DNA from 3 places in the Zoogloea sp. JDB1 genome. Region 3 is predicted to be linked to each of the others. Evidence: predicted binding sites of a transcription regulator. Region 3 holds the regulator's gene; each other region holds the start of a gene.

What was found. The regulator FNR, encoded in region 3, switches genes on or off when oxygen is low (the NO sensors DNR and NnrR bind a similar motif). The targets are predictions, from matches to a motif close to TTGANCTAGNTCAA.
Region 1: a site for FNR is predicted at 4,765-4,778, ahead of ccoN (cytochrome-c oxidase, cbb3-type subunit I). Genes of this name have one in related genera too.
Region 2: a site for FNR is predicted at 4,114-4,127, ahead of AC1PPK_RS04765 (cytochrome c oxidase subunit 3 family protein). Genes of this name have one in related genera too.

The regions. Positions count from the first base shown of each region.
Region 1 covers NZ_CM161496.1:4,862,671-4,869,092, reverse strand. Annotated here, with positions in the region: gene nifA (nif-specific transcriptional activator NifA) at 1-845, opposite strand, end outside; gene nifL (nitrogen fixation negative regulator NifL) at 879-2,540, opposite strand; gene AC1PPK_RS22050 (hypothetical protein) at 2,837-3,811, opposite strand; gene AC1PPK_RS22045 (RnfH family protein) at 4,048-4,326, opposite strand; gene ccoN (cytochrome-c oxidase, cbb3-type subunit I) at 4,880-6,301, shown strand; gene ccoO (cytochrome-c oxidase, cbb3-type subunit II) at 6,321-6,422, shown strand, end outside.
Region 2 covers NZ_CM161496.1:1,076,899-1,083,320, reverse strand. Annotated here, with positions in the region: gene AC1PPK_RS04785 (AraC family transcriptional regulator) at 1-615, opposite strand, end outside; gene AC1PPK_RS04780 (transporter) at 674-1,567, opposite strand; gene AC1PPK_RS04775 (serine hydrolase domain-containing protein) at 1,714-2,895, opposite strand; gene AC1PPK_RS04770 (hypothetical protein) at 3,095-3,403, opposite strand; gene AC1PPK_RS04765 (cytochrome c oxidase subunit 3 family protein) at 3,406-4,017, opposite strand; gene AC1PPK_RS04760 (hypothetical protein) at 4,345-5,349, opposite strand; gene AC1PPK_RS04755 (TorF family putative porin) at 5,595-6,422, opposite strand, start outside.
Region 3 covers NZ_CM161496.1:5,043,526-5,049,947, reverse strand. Annotated here, with positions in the region: gene AC1PPK_RS22920 (bifunctional acetate--CoA ligase family protein/GNAT family N-acetyltransferase) at 1-1,418, opposite strand, end outside; tRNA gene AC1PPK_RS22915 (tRNA-Pro) at 1,771-1,847, shown strand; tRNA gene AC1PPK_RS22910 (tRNA-Arg) at 1,875-1,948, shown strand; tRNA gene AC1PPK_RS22905 (tRNA-His) at 1,996-2,071, shown strand; gene AC1PPK_RS22900 (chemotaxis protein) at 2,232-2,855, shown strand; gene AC1PPK_RS22895 (oxygen-binding di-iron domain-containing protein) at 2,863-3,603, shown strand; gene AC1PPK_RS22890 (SirB2 family protein) at 3,675-4,061, shown strand; gene fnr (fumarate/nitrate reduction transcriptional regulator Fnr) at 4,081-4,815, opposite strand; gene hemN (oxygen-independent coproporphyrinogen III oxidase) at 4,934-6,328, shown strand.

The sequences.
Region 1 (6,422 bases), 180 kb from region 3:
CCTGTAAAGGCGCCTTTCTCGTGACCGAAGAGCTCGGACTCAAGCAGGTTTTCGGGCAGCGCCGCACAGTTGAGCTTGACGAAGGGGCTGGCCGAGCGTGGCGAGTTGTAGTGGATGGCGCTGGCGATCAGCTCTTTACCGGTGCCGGTCTCGCCGCGGATCAGTACCGTGGTGTTCCACTTGGCGACCTGCCGGAGCTGGTCGAAGACCCGCTTCATTGGCTCGGAGCGCCCGACGATGGACGAGAAACCGTACTGGCCGCGTACCGCCCGGCGCAGGTCGTCACGCTCGTCCACCAGGTCGCGCTTTTCCTTGGCGACCTGGCGGGCCAGTCGCACGCTCTGGGCGATCAGGTTGGCGACCATCTCCTGGAAGTGGGCGCGCTCGTCGAGGAGGCCGTCGTCCGAGGTCTCGGGTTGGCTGGCCAGCACGCCGACAAGTTCGGAGCCGATGCGGATTGGTACCGCGATGAAGGGTTTGTCGGGCGCGTAGGCGCCGAGGCGGTCGAGGAAGCGCCGTTCGCGGGCGACTTCGTCGAGGATCACGCTGCGACCGCGTTCCAGCACCAAGCCGAGGATGCCTTCACCGCGGGAATAGCGGATGTGGCCGGCGGCTTCCACGTCGAGGCCGTGGGCTGCGCTGATGAAGAGTTCGTTACCGGTTTCGTCGCTGAGGAGGGCGACGAGGCCCAGGCGCAGGCCGCAGCCTTCGCCGATGACCTGGAGCACTTCCTTGAGGGTGTCCTGCAAATCGAGGGAGCGGGACAGGATCTGGCTGACGCTGAATAGCGTATCCAGCTCTGCCTCAAGGAGGGCGCCAGGGGCCTGGATCAGATTTTCGCTCACGGGCGTCGGGTCCATTCAATGGCGTGCATTGGCTCAGCTTCCCGATGGAGGGAAACCGATGATGAAACGGCATCCGCCGGTGTAGTCCGGGTCGATGTCAATGGTGCCTTCGTGGCGTGTGACCACGTCCTGGGCGATGGCCAGGCCCATTCCGACGGAATGGGAGAGGGGGCGTTTGGTTGTGAAAAAGGGTTCGTACACCTTGTGCCGCAGCTCTTGCGAGATGCCGGGGCCGGTGTCTTCAATGACGGCGACGATCCGGCCGTCCCTTTCTTCGGTGCGGACCTTGAGTTCGCGGACATTGCGGCCGCGCTCGTTCATCGCCTCGATGGCGTTCTCGACGATCTCCTTGAACATGCTGCGCAGCATGTTGGCGCGGCCATGGAAGTGGCTGAGCCGTGAGGTGGGCTGCCACGCGACAGTGATGCCGGCGGCGAGCAGGCGCTCGGTCAGCAGCATCAGTACATCGCGCAGGATGTCGTTGAGATTGACCGGCGCAGTGGCTTCCTGCGGTGCTTCCGGCATCGAGGCTTCGAAGGTGCCCAGCGCGGCCTCTCCGGCGGTGAGCGCTTCCTTGAGGGCGTTCTTCAGCATCGCCGTGTCGATTTGTGTGCCGCGGCGGTCAAGCATGTTGGCGGCGGCGCGGATCATGTTCAGCGGGCCACGCAGTTGGTAAACGGCGCCGGACAGGGTCTCCCGCAGGCTCTGTACCAGTTCAGCCTCGGCCATCGTGGCGCGGATCGCGCCGATGCGTTCCATCTCGCGCTGGCGCTTGGCGGCGGTGATGTCCTTGATGAGGAGCATCAGGTAGGCGCGGGCCTGGGGATCGAAGAAGGAGTCGGCCTTGGCATCCTGTTGTTCGAACCAAGAGCCGGAGCAGGAGAACCAGCGCGCGGCTTTGCCCGAGATCGGGTGTACGCAGATTTCCTCGTCAACGAAGTTGCGGCCGCCGAGCTTGGGCGGCTCGAACGCCAGGCCGATCGTATTGCGCAGTTCCGCGAGGACCTGCTTTGCGGGGTCGGTCACGCCGAGATCATCGGTCAGCTGTTTGTATTCGTGGTTGTCCAGTACGACCCGCTGCTGGTCATCGAGCAGTGCGATGGCGATCGGTGCCACGTCGATGACGGATTCGATCAGCGCTTTCTGGTTCTGGACCTTCTGCTTGAGGGCATGCAGCGCGGTGACGTCCCGGTGCATGCCGAGGCAGTAGGCGGTTTCCCCCTTGGAGTCCAGGATGGGGGTGATGGTCAGTTCCGCGATGTAACGGGAACCATCCTTGCGCCGATTGACGAGGGTTCCGTTCCAGGTCTTCTTGTCGTGCAGGGACTTCCACAGCGTTTCGTAAACGGAGCGTGGGGTGGTCTTGTAGGACAGGATCGATTCGTTGAGGCCCAATACCTCACTGGGGGCATAGCCGGTAACGCCTTCGAAGGCGGGATTGGCATACAGGATGCGAGCCTGGGGGTCTGTGATCGAGATGGCGATCGGGGCTTGCTCGACCGCCTCCAGGAACAGCCAGATACGGCTTGGAAACGCTTGGGCGGCAGCGATCTCGCCGACCAAGTCATCATTGCTCGACGCATTTTCGAGGGCCTTGGCGAGGGCCGCCCGGAGTGCTTCTACACGCACGGCTGTCGGCGGCAGGCCGCTTGCATCCCCGTCCGAACGGGAGCGGCCGTTGGTGACCTCTGACATCGCGAAACCTCGACTCTGAACAGCGCCCGGTGAGGGGCGGATTTGACTTGTAGTCCCTGGCACTGGGACTAATGGTGGGTGATGAGCCTCTTAAGCAAGGAGTGGGCCTCGTTTTCTGTACTCACCCTGTCCGATCTCGTGCGGATTTTTTTCTTATTTAAATTCAATGGCCTGGAGGCGTCGTGGAGGGCTGGTGCGGTGCATTGTCCGGTGTGCCGCCCGATTCTGTACAGGGCTCCTGCCCCATACTGGTGCGTTTCCCGCTGATGCCATTCCGTATCCAGCCCTTTGCCCTATTACAGTGCGTAAGGCGAGTGCAGCCAGCGGCGCACGACGTCTTCGTCGCGACGGGGCAGGTACGCGAAGCCCGCGTTGGCATCTTCCATCACTACGCGTGCAACCCAGTGAGGCACGGCCTTGGTCGTCAGCATGTGGAAGTACCAGGCAAAGGGGTAGCCGGCTGCCCGGTCGAAGGATACCAGTGCGTCGTGAAGGGCCAGTTCCCGGGTGCCTTCCCGTGCGCTGAAGACCGGCGGCTCGCCGTCGATGGCGGGTACCGGCTGGGCGCGGATGACGTTCTGCTGGAAGCGGTCGAGATGTTCGCGCACCGCGATGACCCACTGGTTGCTGAAGGCCGTGGCGTGGCCGGCGCTGGATTCACTCCAGTCGTCGCTGAAGCGGTGGATGGGCTGGGCGTCGGGGGTTTGCTGCCGCAGTCGGGCCAGCAGATCGCCGATGTGGGTGAGCCGGCGGAAGGTGTAATAGGGGAGCCCGACCGGTTGCCCATTATGGTGGCCGAGATCCGGATCGATAAGCTCATCGATGGCGCTCGGCGCGGGCACCTGTGCGAACAGTGTATGGGCCTGGGTCTCTTGCAGGTCTTCGATCTCCAACTGCAGGAAATCGGTGGACTTGTCGCCAGTGGCGGCGACGAAGTAGTGCGTGCGTCCCACGCGGCGGGTCGCGATCAGTTCCTTCCCCGCGTACTCCTCGCGCAGGGCTTCGAAATCTCCGTCGCTGGCCGCGAGCGTCATCTCCGCCCAGCTTTCTAGGTCGTCGGAGATGCGTACCCCGTTTGCGGCAAGGACGCCACCGAGGCGATACCAGCCGCCGCGGCAGAGGGTTCGACGGAAATGGAGTTCCGGAATATGGCGGGCCAGCTCTTTGGCCAGGATTCCGGGGCCAGCTGAGACTGGGACAAGAGTGCAGACTTCGACAAAGGACGCTTCGAGTGCCTTGGTGCGCTCGGTCCAGCTCGGGTTCGCGTTCATGGGCGTGCTCCTTCTATTTCTGGCTGTGGCTTGAGGGAATATGAACAAGGCTCGCATTCGAAACCCCGGTCTGCAGGCAGCAAGCCGGAGTGGGCGCGTGGAAGGAGCGCGCGCGAGGTGACAAATCCTGTGGGGGCGTGCCGAGGCACTTGATAGCCCGATGGCCGGCGGTGCTGCGAACGGATGCTGGAGCGATGGCCCCGGCGCCCTGTCATGGCATGCGGCGGTGAATGTGTTCAATCGTCATCGTCATCGTCCAGCTGGCGACGCGGCACGGTCTGAGGATCACAGATGATCCCGCGGTAAATCTCCACCCGGTCGCCCGCCTTCAGGGGGGCTTCCAGCTTGACCAGCTTCCCGAACACGCCGACTTTCTGGCTGGAGAGGTCGATATGGGGGAACTGCCTGAGTATCCCGGAGGCTTCGATGGCTTCGCGGGCGGATGCGCCGTCCGGTACTTCTATGGTCAGCCAGACCTGCTGGGACGGTTCGGAATAAGCAACGCCGACTTGCATGGTTCGGAACTCCTGATGTGCTCGGGCCCTGGCCGGGTGGGTGCCTACGGGATTCGGATTCCCGCAAGCAGGGCTGCCCAGGGCTCGGCTATTTACTTGAAGTGCGCCGTGTCAGTCGGATCTCACCGAAGTCTGGAGGGACTGCCGCAACGCTGCCTTACTGTTCAGCGAACGCAAGCGCACATCTTGTGCCACCTTGAGTTGCAGTTTTTTTCCATATGAAACAATGGGGTTCTTCCATATGTCGCGAGAGGTTGTGTTGCGAATCCCTACAATTGTCGTAAATCCGACAGGAATATCCGCGAGAGAAAACCCTATTGATGTGAAGGTCTTAAAGGCTTTCCTTATCTCTTCATAAAGCCGATTCACGAGTAGGGGCTTATTTCCAAGAATTCCTGCTCCGCCACTTTGCCCAGGTCTTCTTGCGGCGCAATAAAGTTGATCTGTGTCAAAATGCCGCCCTTATCGCGGCGTATCCTTCCGCGAAGCCTGCCGCCGGTCCGTCCGTCGAGCAGTCAGGGGGGTTTTGTTTTCTTTTGATGAGGTGACTCACATGCAATCGCAGACTTACAACTATAAAGTCGTGCGGCAGTTCGCCATCATGACGGTGGTATGGGGCATCGTGGGCATGCTGGTCGGCGTTATCGTCGCAGCACAGCTCGTGTGGCCCGAATTGAACGTTGCCGAATGGCTGCACTTTGGACGGCTCCGCCCGCTCCACACCAACGCGGTGATCTTTGCGTTTGGTGGATGTGCTCTCTTTGCAACGTCGTACTACTGTGTGCAGCGTACTTGCCACACCCGCTTGTTTGCCCCGGGCCTTGCAGCCTTTACGTTCTGGGGCTGGCAATTGGTCATCCTGCTGGCAGCGATTTCGCTGCCGCTGGGTTTCACCTCCGGCAAGGAATATGCCGAACTGGAGTGGCCGATCGACATCCTGATCACGGTCGTGTGGGTTTCCTACGCCGTCGTGTTCTTCGGCACCATCGCCACTCGAAAGACCACGCATATCTACGTGGCGAACTGGTTCTATGGCGCCTTCATCCTGACCGTTGCCTTGCTGCACCTGGTCAACAGCGCTGAAGTCCCGGTCACCCTGACCAAGTCCTACTCCGCCTACGCCGGTGTTCAGGATGCGATGATCCAGTGGTGGTATGGTCACAACGCGGTGGGCTTCTTCCTCACCGCCGGCTTCCTGGGCATGATGTACTATTTCGTGCCGAAGCAGGCTGGCCGTCCTGTGTATTCCTACCGTCTGTCGGTGGTGCACTTCTGGGCACTGATCTTCACCTACATGTGGGCGGGCCCGCACCACCTGCACTTCACTGCGCTGCCCGACTGGACCCAGTCCGTCGGCATGGTCTTCTCCCTGATTCTGCTGGCTCCGTCCTGGGGCGGCATGATCAACGGCATCATGACCCTGTCTGGCGCTTGGCATAAGCTGCGCACCGACCCGATCCTCAAGTTCCTGATCACCTCGCTGTCCTTCTACGGTATGTCTACCTTTGAAGGTCCGATGATGTCGATCAAGACGGTCAACGCCCTGTCCCACTACACCGACTGGACCGTCGGTCACGTGCACTCCGGCGCACTGGGCTGGGTTGCGATGGTGTCCATCGGCGCCATGTACTACCTGATCCCGCGCATGTACGGCAAGACCGAAATGTATTCCACCAAGCTGATCACCGCCCACTTCTGGATCGCGACTATCGGCATCGTGCTTTACATCGCCTCCATGTGGATTTCCGGTGTCATGCAGGGCCTGATGTGGCGTGCCACCAACCCGGACGGCACCCTGACTTATTCCTTCGTTGAAGCTGTGAAGGCCAGCTACCCGTTCTGGGCCATCCGCGTTCTCGGCGGTGTCTTGTTCCTGACCGGCATGCTGATCATGTTCTACAACATGGTGAAGACCATCGCCGGTCAGAAGGCCTATGAAGCTCCGGTGCTGGCACCTGCCGGCGCTCACGCCTGATCGGGAGGAAAGAATAATCATGGCTCAATCGAATCACGACTTTATCGAACGTAAGGTTGGCTGGCTGATCGTCTTCACGCTGCTGACAGTCAGTGTCGGCGGTCTCGTGGAAATCGTGCCG
Region 2 (6,422 bases), 1.7 Mb from region 3:
CATCTCCTCCAGCTGGCGCCCCAGCGGCCCCTCGCTGACCTGGCGTGGATACTCCGCCACGCAGCGGCAGCAGTAGGCGAGCAGCGCATGCCACGGCGAACCGGCGCCGCCGAAGCGGATCTTCAGGCGCCACAAGGCGTCGTGAGCCGGCTGGCCGGTCCACCGCAGGTAGAGCTCCTCCAGGTAGCGGTGCGGGAAGGTGATGTTCACCTGCAGGTGGTCCGGATCGAAATCGGCCCAGTATTCGGTGCGGCTGGTATCGACGAGAAAACTCTCGCCGGCTGCGGTCTCTGCCGGCTCGTGGCTGTCCACCCAGTGCCTGCCGGCGCCGCGCACGGTGGTCAGCGCCATGCCCATCCCGGCCCCTTCCGAGAAGTCGCTGAGATGGACGGGAATGCCATAGGAGAAGCGGCTGAGGATCATGCTGCCGATATGCACCGCGTGCAGGTCGGAGCTCGGCACCAGGATGTTGCCGGTGGGGCGCACCGAATAAGGCATGTAGACGCGCCGGGTCCACGCCTCCAGCTCGTCGAAGTCGCGGGTGACGATCAGTTGGTGGGCGTCGGTCGGCCGTCCGCCGGCGTCCACGACGAGGGCATTGCACAGGCTTTCCATGGCAGCTCCCAAGACCTTGCGACCGCCCCGGGCGGCGCTCCCGGGGCGAAGGGCGAACTCAGAACACTTTCAGCAGGCGCAGGTTGAGCCGCGCATCCTCCTTGACGCCGCTGCGGACGGACAGATCCCGCCCCAGCGAGGTCAGCACCTGCCAGCCCGGCGCCACGAAATGGGCCACGCTCAGCAAGGCCTTGGTACGGCGCTGGCGGTCGCCCTGGGCGACGCCGTCGATCTCCGTCTCGCCGCCACCTGCCTGGGACAGCATGCCGCCCACCCACGTAGCAGCGCCGAGATTGTAGCGAAGGTGGGACTGCAGCTCCCAGGCCGGGCGCTGCCGGAGCGTCGCGCCGGTGGAGCCATAGTCGCCGTTGCGGCCGAAGACCTGGCCGTCGGCGATCAGATCCAGCGTAAGGCGTTCCGACAAGGGCGTGATCCAGCCCGTCTGCAGCGCGAACTTCCAGCGGTTCTCGCCGAAGGGATTGAGCGGCGCGTTGCGGTCGTAGCGGCCGGTGGGCAGCCACAACCACGGCGTCACCGCGAAGGCGCGGCGGCCTTCCGGGTCCTTCATCAGGTGGATGGTGGACGCCAGGATCAGGTCGCCGACGCCATTGGTGGCGTCCACGCCGGCCAGATCGCCGCCGGTATGCACGCGGCCGAAGGGCAGCAGGAACTGGGGCGCCATGGTGAGGCCGCCGATGTCCACATAATGCACGCCGCGCAGGATACCCACGTCCGCCTCGACGCGGGCCTGATCAGCCACCTTCCTGCCGCCGGCGTAGAGCTGGCGGCCCTCGGTATGCTGGTAGTAGCCGACGGCGAGGCTGGTGCCAACCGGCAGGTAGGTGTAGTCGCCGGCATCGATGGTCACGGCACAAGCCAGCCCAGGCAGCGCGAGGGCCACGGCGCAGGCAGCAGCGTGCCAGCGACGGCCCATGGGGGTACGTCGTTTCATGTCTCCAACTCTCCTCTGGTGGCGGCGGCAGTCTCTCGCGTTCGGGACGGCCTGACGCCCTGGGGCCTACTGTGGCAGGCCCCGGATCGGGTCTTGTCTCAATCCGGCAGTCGCCTGTCGCACGCCGGCAATTTTTCGGGGGAAGCTCAGCGGTGGTGGTAAACCGCCGTCTCGAACTCCACGAACTGGGGGTAGGACACGCAGTCCTGGAAGGGCAGCAACTGGGTCGCCCAGTAGCCGCCGATGCCAGTCTGGCGGTCGATCCAGTAGAAGGAATTGGCCAGCCCGGCCCAGGCCAGGGAATTGGCCGGGCGGCCCGACGGAGTCGGCGCCCGGTTGGTCATGAAGGTGTAGGCCCAGCCCTTCGGCACGCCGGGGAAGAAGCTGCCGGCATTGGCGAGGGACGGGATCGAGGTGGGCCAGCCCGTGCATTCGAGGGAACCGAGCCCGTCGCGTGCCATCAGCGCCACGGTCTCCGGGCGCAGCACGCGGCCGTGGGGGCCGGCGCCGTCGTTGAGGAGCATGCGGATGAACTTCATGTATTCGCCGACCGTCGCGTACAGCCCGTGGCCGCCGCAGTCCATCGCCGGCGGCTGCGGCAAAACCAGCTCCGGCAACGGGCTGAGCGCGCCGTTGGCGGCCCGCTCGTGGATGGTCACGCGGCGGGCGCGCATGGACTCCGACATCGTGAAGCCGATGTCGGCCATGCCCAGCGGCGCGAAGATCCGTTCCTTCATCACCGCGCTGAGGCGCTGGCCGCGCAGCGCCTCCACCACCAGGCCGAGCCAGTCGATGTTGACGCCATAGGTCCACCGCTCGCCCGGATCGTGCAGCAGCACCGTGCGGATCGCCGGGAACTCGCAGGACACGATGGTCGGGATCTCCTTCGCCGTGCGGTACTGCAGGTCGTCCTGGCTGAAGAACTCGTAGCCGAGGCCGGAGGTGTGCAGGAACAGGTCGTTGATCGTCACCTCGCGCTTCGGCGGCCGTGTGCGCGGCTGGCCCGCCGCGTCGAAGCCGTCGAGCACCTGCAGCTCGGCGAACTCCGGCAGGTACTTGCGCACCGGATCGGAGAGAGACAGGCGCCCCTCCTCGATGAGCTGCATCGCGCAGGTGCCGGTCAGCGCCTTGGTGGTGGAAAAGATCGCAAAGACCGAATCGAGCGTCATCGCCGGCTCGGCGCCCAGCTCCCGCCGGCCCGCGCAGCCTTCATAGAAATTGCCATCCCGGTCGGTGGCCATCGCCACCACGCCGGGCACCCCGCCGGCCCGGTTCACCGCCTGGTCCAGAACGGAATCCAGAACGGCCGTCAAAGTATTCGCCGTCATGCCTTGTCTCCTCATATCGTTGTGGTCCGCTTGACGCGCCCGCCCTGAAACCCGGAGGCCGGGCGGGCGGAAGGACGATATGTCGGAACGAGGCCGCCGCCTGTCCGGAAACGGCAGGCGGCTATCGGGATCCGGCAATTATTGGCGGCCTACATGTGATCTCCGCGGCCACCGCCGCGACAGTGCAGGCCGCGCCTGCCTACAGCGTCGTCAGCCGCGCCAGCTGGCGGCCGAACAGGGCGGTCACCAGCAGCAGCACCGGCGTGATCGTGATGAAGCCGTACAGCACGCGGCGGATCAGCGGATGGGCGCTGTCGGCCTCAATGAAATGGCGGATCACCAGCCAGCCCTTCAGCCACAGGATGGCGGCCACCAGCCATTGCAACCCGACCTGGCCGTGCAACCCATGACCCAGCAGCAGGGACAGCCCGGTCAGCGCAAGCAGGCCGAGCCAGGTCTTGACGAGCGGCGCCAACGGGGCCGCCGATTCACGGTGTATGTCGTTCATGCTCACACCAGCACGTAGAAGAAGGAGAAGATGACCAGCCAGATGATGTCGGTGGCGTGCCAGTAGCAGGCCAGCGCCTCCAGGCCGCTGTAGTCGTCGGCGGAATAGCCGCCGGCCAGGTGGCGCGCCAGCACCCACAGGATGCCGAGGATGCCCCACACCGCATGCACCATGTGGTTGAAGGTCAGGTAGTAATAGACGCCCGAGAAGATGCCGGCCTGCCCGTCGATGCCGTGGGCCAGGTTCCACTGGATCTCGATGATCTTGGCGACTGGATAGCCCAGCGCCAGCACCAGCCCGCCGACCAGCCAGGCGATTGAGGCCCGGCGCCGGCCGGCGCGGATCAGCGCCGTGGAACAGGCGATGCAGAAGCTGCTGCTGACCATCACCAGCGTGATCACGGTGCCAAGCGTGGTGGACAAACCCTCCGCGCCTTTCTCGAAGGCCTCCGGGAAATGGGCGCGGGCGACGAAATAGACGACGAAGAGCACCAGGAATTCGATGAACTCGCAGCAGATCCCCACCCAGATCCCCTTGTTGCCGGGAATCCGCCCACCTGGCGCCTCCTCGAAGGCGGGCCCCGCCACGGTTGCAGTCATGATATTGGCAGTCATCGTTTTCCCCATTGCTCGGCAGCCGTCATTCTTCGCCACCAGCCCGGCCGCAGAAGGAACAGATGGAATGGTTTACTGCCGATACAGATCGGGGAATTGATGCCGGTCAATTTTGCCAACGACGGCGGGGAAATGCCGTCGACACAGAGGATTGCCACCGCCAAGCTGACGATAGTCCGCTACAGAAAGGGGCTGAGACCTACATTTTCAGCTGATACGTCACGGAACAATTCTCCAAGAGTTTCCGGTCAATGGCCGCAGTCCAGCAATAATAGAATTATGGAGTATTAGGGATAGTATTTTCTAATTCCGATTAGGAACCACTATTTATGGGACAGACTCCAATCTGTTCAGGGCAGTAGCCGTATTCTGATTGCTTGCCGTTTTCGGACAACTATGAAAATACCTCTTTTCTGTTCCTTTCAACCCGACTGGAAAAGGCACCGGCAATAACATCCAGGCAATTTTTTCTATGTGGTGAGTTTCGCTGTAGCATTTATATTCTTCGACATACGGAGAACTTCGGCTTCGTGGCACGACTTTTATCAAGTCAAAATTAAAGATACTTCCCGGAGGAGGGGGCATGCGGGCATTAGATGACTTCTTACCATCCTTTCGGCTAGGGAGCACTTGCTCGAGAAAGCGATCAACACCGACATCAGCATGAAACAACATGAATTTGCGGTTCAAATATTCAGGCAACTCCGGGCTGGACGGACCAAGTACGCTATTGACGGAAAAGCACGCTCCATCTCCGCAAGTGACATTTTTCTCTACAAAAACCCAAACATTTTGACCGCTCCGTAAAACCAGCCGGGGGGCGAAGGGCTCCTTTTGAGTCTCATATATCTCAATTACTTTATATTTAAACGTCTTCTCCGACAGTTCGGACGATGGAAGCTTCGACTCCAGCCAGACGAGGCCCGTGCCGGGGAAGTACCCAATGAACTCGGCATCAGTGTCATACGTCCCGCTGATTGGACGTTCAAAAGTCGCCTGCCCGTACCCGATATACAACTCGCCTGGCAGCGTGATCGAACTGGGTTGCTTTTTTGGTGCGACTATCGACCTAATTTCTCTGCTTGGCTCCCAATCTGTCGGCCTGACCAATAAAGCGTTATGGGATTGGGTCTCACAGGGCCACGAGCCAACACCCCACGAATCAAGAGTGCAACGACGCAAGAAATAGGCTGCATTTCCGTCCGCCAAGGGAATCAGTATAGTTTTTGCAAAGACCTCTTGATGCTTGCTACCGCTGGTGTGTGGCAATACCACACACGCTGACAGCACTAGCGATGCCAGATATGTCATCCAACGCTGGAGAAAGTGCACTTCTGTTGTCCTTCGTCAGTTGGGTCCCAAGAAGTTCCGGCTTCCTGTTGCCCCGTGCGTTTCGAAGGCATGATTATGCACAAAGCATCAACCATCTACTTTGTATTTTTTACCGAGATCTCCCAGAACGTTGGTGAACACACCAACTTAGCGGGTTTCCACCTGCACCATCCGGGCTTTCCGAGCCGAGGTTCGGCACCGAGATGCGGGGACATCGGCCCCGCAACCCGAGAAAATCGCCTCGCTCAGAACCCGTAGCTGATCAGCCCCACCAGCTTGCTCACCTGGTTCACCCCGAAGCGGTTGTCGCCGCCGATGATGCCCTGCAGCGTCCACGTCAGGCCGGTGCTGCCGATGGGTTGGGACAGGCCGAGGACGAGGTGGCGGAAGCCGTCGCTGACCGGGCCCTTGCCGGCGAAGCAGCCATTGACGACGAAGGCGGTGCCCGGCGCGCAGGATGCGCCACTGACGACATCACCGGTGCCCAGGTACTTGCCCTCCCGCGCGTAGGTGTACCAGCCGAGGCTGGCCGTGAAAGTAAGTTCGGCCGGCAGCGGGCGAGTGTAGTTGAGCGTCCAGTAGGTGTCGCCGCGGTTGCCCCACACGGTGTCGTTGAGCAGGGTCTGCGCGTTCAGCGCGTATTCCTGCCAGGCCAGGCCGAGCTTGGTCTCGGTGGCGTTGGCGTGGCGGCCGTTGAGGTAGTAGTAGGCGGTCAGACCCAGAGTGTAGGAGACGTCACCGAGCTTGCCGGTGTAGCCGCCGTAGAGATCGTTCTCCACCGACTTGCCCTCCTGAAAGTCGCTGACCGCCACGTTGCCGGTGGCCGCGTACTGGTCGTAGGAACGGCCCAGCTGCTTGTACGAGTAGTTGATCGCCGACGCCCAGTAGCCCAGGTAGAAGCCGCTTTCGTGGGTGAAATCGACGCCCCACTGGGGCGTGAAGCGGTCCGACTCGGGGGCGTCCGCGCCCTGGTTGCCGAGGCCGGGCTTGGCGTTGCCGTAGGTGGTCGTCGCGCCGCGCAGGTAGTAGCGGCTGGCGAGATCGACATGCCCGGTGAGGGTGTAGGGCGGCGC
Region 3 (6,422 bases):
GACGGTGGGTTGAGGTCGGAGGACAGGGAGCTCGGCGTCTGTACCAGCAGTTTCTGGTTTCGGTAGTAAGCCGAGATGTGACCGAACAGCTCCACCGCCGGTTCCGGCGTGCGGAAGGTGGGAATGCCGGCAGTCTCGAACAGCTTGCGCCCCTCACGCACTTGCTCCTCGCCCATCCAGCAGGTGAACACCGGCTTGTCGGCAGCCCGTTCGATCTCGATGACCTTTTGCGCGACTTCGGTGGGGCGGGCCATGGCCTGGGGGGTCAGGATGGTCAGCACGCCTTCCACGTTCTCGTCGGCCAGCACGATGTCGAGGGTCTTGCTGTAACGCTCGGGGTCAGCATCGCCGATGATGTCCACCGGATTGCAGTGGGACCAGTTGGCCGGCAGGATCTCGTTGAGCTTGGCGACCGTGCCGTCGGACAGGGTGGCCAGTGGAATGCGCAGGTCGGCGGCGCGGTCGGCGGCCATCACGCCGGGGCCGCCGCCGTTGGTGATCACGGCCAGGCGGTTGCCGCGCGGGCGGAAGTGGGAGAACAGCGCGTTGGCGGCAGCGAACAGCTGGCCCATGTTGTACAGGCGGATCACACCGGCGCGGCGCAGTGCTGCATCGAACACCGCGTCCTCGCCGACCGTGGCTCCGGAGTGCAGAAGTGCGGCGTGGGAGCCGGCCGGATGACGCCCGACCTTGATCAGCAGCACCGGCTTGACGCGGGCCGCGGCGCGCAGCGCGCTGACGAAGCGGCGCGCGTCCTTGATGCCTTCTACGTATAGAAAAATGCTCTCGGTGCGAGCGTCCGAGACCATGAATTCGAGAACCTCGCCGAAGTCGATGTCCACCGAGGTACCGAGGGATACGACCGACGAAAAACCGACGTTGTTGGGCCGGGCCCAGTCGAGGATCGCCGAACAGAGGGCGCCGGACTGGGAGATCAGGCCGATGGAGCCCTTGATGGCACCGCCGTGGGCGAAGCTGGCGTTGAGGCCGAGTTCGGGGCGCAGCACGCCCAGACAGTTGGGGCCGAGCAGACGGATGCGGTGGCGCCGGGCGTTTTCGACGGTGTTCTTCTCGAGCATGCGGCCGCGCGGACCGGCGTCGGAGAAGCCCGACGGCAGCACTACCACGGATTTGCAGCCGGCACGCCCACAGGCGTCGACGATGGCCGGCACGCGGTCGGCCTTGGTGGTGATGACGGCCAGGTCAAGGCGCTGGGGGATGTCCTCGACGCTCTTGTAACAGGGGACGCCCAGCACTTGGTCGTACTTGGGATTGACGGTGAACAGCTTGCCCTTGAAGCTGGCCTCCAGCATGTTGCGGACGAGAATGTTGCCGAGGGACAGCTCTCTTTCGCTGGCGCCGATGATGGCCACGGAGCGGGGCTCGAAGAGGGGCGTGAGGTAGTGCTGTTCGTTCATGATGGGTACTCGGGTGAGTGCGAATCGTGCGGCTATTGGGTTGCCGTTGCCACGGGGCTTCGGGGCGTCTGGGGCCGGGCCGGATTTTACCCTGCGGTGGGGATACTGGTATTGGTAATCCTACTGATTTATTGCGTTGCACAACGAAAGCTGTGATCTAGGTCAATTTGTGTGAATTCAATTTGTTGCGCGCATGCAACGCTTACCCGGAAGGCATGCGTTCGGGGTGTGACACGAGGATGTGAGGTGTCGTGACCCGGAGCGTCCCGCAGGCACGAATTTCGTCGAACATGAAAATTCGTGCCAATTTTATTTGACGAGCTTCCGATAGGTGTGTACTATTCGCGGCTCTCGGGGTGTAGCGCAGTCCGGTAGCGCGCTTGCTTTGGGAGCAAGATGTCGGGAGTTCGAATCTCTCCACCCCGACCAAAGCTTGACCCGAGTGCCCGCGGCGAACTGCCCGTAGCTCAACTGGATAGAGCACCGGCCTTCTAAGCCGGGGGTTACAGGTTCGATTCCTGTCGGGCAGGCTCTTTGGAAGTTTCAAATCGGCGATTTCGATCGACGATTGCCAGTGGCGGCATTAGCTCAGTTGGTAGAGCACTGGATTGTGATTCCAGGTGTCACCGGTTCGATCCCGGTATGTCGCCCCAAGTATAAGAAAACCCGCTGATTCGTCAGCGGGTTTTCTCGTTTACGGCGCCGGCGGCGTGAAGTTGGGGCGGTGCTGTCTTTTCCGCATCGAATGGCTCAAGCCGATTGCATCTTCGCCGTTAATCAGCCACTACAGTCTGCCTGCTCCAGAGAGTCCACATGAATGCGCCAGAACCGAATTTTCACGGGATTGCTCCGCGGACCGGCGAGCTTGCCCGTATCGTCCGGGTCAATGAGGAGATCAAGGCCATCGTGGCGACGGCCTTCCGCATCAATCTGATGGCCCTCAATGCGATCTTTCTCGCCAAGCGGGCGGGTAATGCTGCGCTCGGGTTCGGTGTGCTGTCCAATGAGTTGCGGCGCTTCGCCCAGGATCTGACCCGCCACATGGCATCCCTGAGGGAAATGACTTCCGGTTCGGTCGGGAGTGTCACCGGTGTCGTGCAGCAGCAGCGTATTGCAGCGATTCTGGCGGAGGCCTTGAGGCTCAGCGGTGACGGTGTGCCGGGTGCGCGGGAGGCTCGCAGGCGTGGTGCCACGCGGCTTGCTGAGCAGCAGGTGCGCTTGCGTTCCCTCGATCTGCGCTTGCGTGCGGCGGTCGAGGAAACCCAGCAATTGGTCGAACTGGGTGGTGTGCTGGCTCGTTCTGCGAAGATCGAGGCGGCCTATGGCGGCAGCTTCAGTGCTGCATTGATGCAGGTCTCGACGGATTTTGCCGAGGTGATCGCGCAGATCAAGCGATCCCTCGAAGTTCTCGGCAAGGAACGCCTCGTAAAGGATTAGGAAACCCATGAAGCAGGCCCATTGCATCTACCAGGACGAGGATCACCGCTGGCTGGCGATCGCGCGGGATACCACCAAGCCTGGTTACATCATCGATACCAATGAATATGTGGTCGTTCACGGGGAGGAGGCCCTGCTGTGCGATCCGGGTGGGATCGAGATCTTTCCGTCGGTGTTCTCCGCCTTGTCGGCGGAGTGCGATCCGACGCGCCTGGCGGGCATCTTCGCGTCCCACCAGGATCCGGACATCATTTCCTCGCTGGCCTTGTGGCTGGAGTTCAAGCCCGACCTGAAGTGTTATACGAGCTGGTTGTGGCAGAGTTTTCTGCCCCATTTCGGCGGGCAGGATTCGACTTTCGTACCGATCCCCGATTCGGGCGTGACGATCCGTCTCGATGGTCTTGAGCTGCAGGCGATTCCGGCCCATTACCTGCATTCGTCGGGCAATTTCCATCTGTACGATCCGAAGGCCAAGATCCTGTTCTCGGGCGATGTCGGCGCAGCCCTGTTGCCGGCGGATCATAACGAGCTGTATGTGCAGGACTTCTCCCGCCACATCCGCCATGCGGAAGGTTTTCACAAGCGCTGGATGGGCTCGGACCGGGCCAAGCGCGATTGGTGCGAGCGCGTCTCCCGCCTGGAGATCGATATGCTGGTGCCGCAGCATGGGGCTATTTACCAAGGTGCCGACGTGCAGCGATTCATCAACTGGTTCGCCGCACTGGAAGTGGGCGTGCTGCGCAGCTAAAGTGTTGCGGCCCCGTTTTTGCGGGGCCCGCCGGCAGCCGGAGCTTTGCCGCGGAACAATGGAGGCGCGGCATGTATCTGGCTCTCAAACATTTTCACATCACCTGCGTGGTGCTCAGCGGCTGTGGCTTCGCCTTGCGGGGCTGGTGGTCGTTGAGCGGCTCGCCGCTGTTGCGGGCCCGTCTGGCGCGGGTGCTGCCCCATATCGTCGATTCCTGCCTGCTGGCCAGTGCGCTCGGCCTGGCCTGGATGGCCGCCCAATATCCCTTCGTGCACGCTTGGTTGACGGCCAAGGTGCTGGGCTTGCTTGTCTATATCGGGCTGGGGAGTGTCGCGCTGAAGGCGACGCGACCGCGTGTGCAGCGCGCCGCGGCTTACGTGGGTGCGCTGGCGACGCTGTCGTGGATCGTCTCGGTGGCGGTCAGCAAGAATCCGCTCGGCTGGCTGGCCTGGCTGTGAGGCCGGGCGCCGGCGGTGCTCAGGCTGAGTGGTGGTTGAGCAGGCGCTTCAGGCCCGGCGTATCGAGAATGCGGATGTGCTTCTGCTGGACGGCGACCAGGCCTTCTTCCTGGAAGCGGGAGAAGGCGCGGGATACCGTCTCGAGTTTGAGGCCCAGGTAGGAGCCGATCTCGTCGCGGGTCATGCGCAGGTGGAATTCCGACGGAGAGAAGCCCCGTGCAGTGAAGCGCTGGGACATGTTCAACAGGAAGGCCGCCAGCCGCTCCTCTGCGCGCATTGAGCCGAGCAACATCATCACACCATGGTCGCGGACGATCTCGCGGCTCATGATCTTGTGGAACTGGTGCTGCAGGCTCTCCACCGTCCGTGACAGCTCTTCGAGCCGGTTGAAGGGGATCACGCAGACTTCGCTGTCTTCCAGCGCAATCGCGTTGCACGAATGGTGTTCGGTGCTGATGCCGTCGAGGCCCAGGACTTCGCCGGTCATCTGGAAGCCGGTCACCTGGTCGCGGCCGTCCTCAAGGATCACGTCGGTCTTGAACGAGCCGGCACGAATCGCGTAGATCGCCTCGAAGTTGTCGCCGGAGCGGTAGAGGTGCTGCTGCCGCTTGATCTTGCGGCGGCTGCCGACGAGCTCGTCGAGCTGGTCGATCTCATTGGGGTCGAGGCCGAAGGGAAGACACAATTCCCGCAGATTGCACTGGGAACACGCGACCTTGATGTCCACGACCGTCACCGGAATCACCGATTTCATCTGCACGCGCAATCACCTGAACTGGATGGTTTTACCAACGTTTGGAGCCCTTTGATCCACGTCAATACTGTTTTGGATCGATTCTGCGATTGTTCAGCGCAACCAACAGAAGTGCACCATGAACACGACACAAAAAGACCTGATATTCGATCCCGAGCTCATTCGCAAATTTGATGTGAATGGCCCGAGGTATACGTCGTACCCGACCGCTGACCGCTTCGTCGAAGCCTTCAACTCCGACGCCTTGGAGCATTGGCTCGGGAGACGTACTGTCGGCGGAATCGGCAAACCGCTTTCATTATACTTCCACATCCCCTTCTGCAATACGATCTGCTACTACTGCGCGTGCAACAAGATCATCACCAAGGATCACGGTCGCTCCGCCAAGTATCTGGATTATCTTGAAAAAGAAGTGGACATGCAGGCGGCCAAGCTCGACGGGTCGCGGGAAGTGCTGCAACTGCACCTGGGCGGCGGCACGCCGACCTTCCTGTCCCACGACGAACTGCGCCGCCTGATGGGCATGGTCCGCAAGCACTTCACGCTGGTGCCGGACGGTGAGTATTCCATTGAGGTCGACCCGCGCAAGGTGGACGAAGCCACCGTTGCGTTGCTGGCCGAACTCGGCTTCAACCGCATGAGCGTTGGCATCCAGGATTTCAATCCGGACGTGCAGAAGGCGGTCAACCGCATCCAGAGCGAGGAAGAAACCAAGCTCGTCATCGACGCGGCGCGGGCCCATGGCTTCAAGTCGGTCAGTGTAGACCTGATCTATGGCCTGCCCAAGCAGAACGTCATCAGCTTCAACCGTACCCTCGAGCAGATCCTGGCGCTGTCGCCGGATCGGTTGTCGATATACAACTACGCGCACCTGCCGAGCTTGTTCAAGCCGCAGCGCCGCATCATCGACGCGCAGCTGCCGTCCGGCGAGACCAAGCTGCAGATCCTGCAACTGGCGATCCGCCGCCTGACCGAGGCGGGCTATGTGTACATCGGCATGGATCACTTCGCCAAGCCGGACGATGAGCTGACCACGGCCCAGCGCCAGGGACGCCTGCACCGCAACTTCCAGGGTTACTCCACCTATGCGGAGTGCGATCTGCTGGCCTTCGGCGTGTCGGCCATCGGCAAGGTCGGCCCGACCTACGCGCAGAACGTGAAGACCCTCGATGAGTACTACGACATCATCGACACGGGCCGCCTGCCGGTGCTGCGCGGCATCGAGCTGACGCCGGACGACCTGCTGCGGCGGGCGATCATCCAGGCGCTGATGTGCCACTTCGAACTGTCCATCGAGTCCATCGAGATCGCTCACTTGATCGACTTCAACAAGTATTTCGCCGCCGAACTCGCCGACTTGCGCGAGATGGAGAAGGGCGGCTTGCTGAAGATCGACAAGCAGTGGATCACCGTGCTGCCTGCCGGCCGCATGCTGGTGCGGGCAATTGCGATGGTCTTCGACAAGTACCTGCGCGCCGACCGGGAGCGTACTCGCTACTCCAAGGTGATCTGAACTTCCGGCCGGCTGGCCGCTCCGAGGTGGGCGGGCTAGAATGCCGAGCCAAGTGTTGGAACGCGCCCCGTGTTGCCCACGGGGCGTTTTTGTT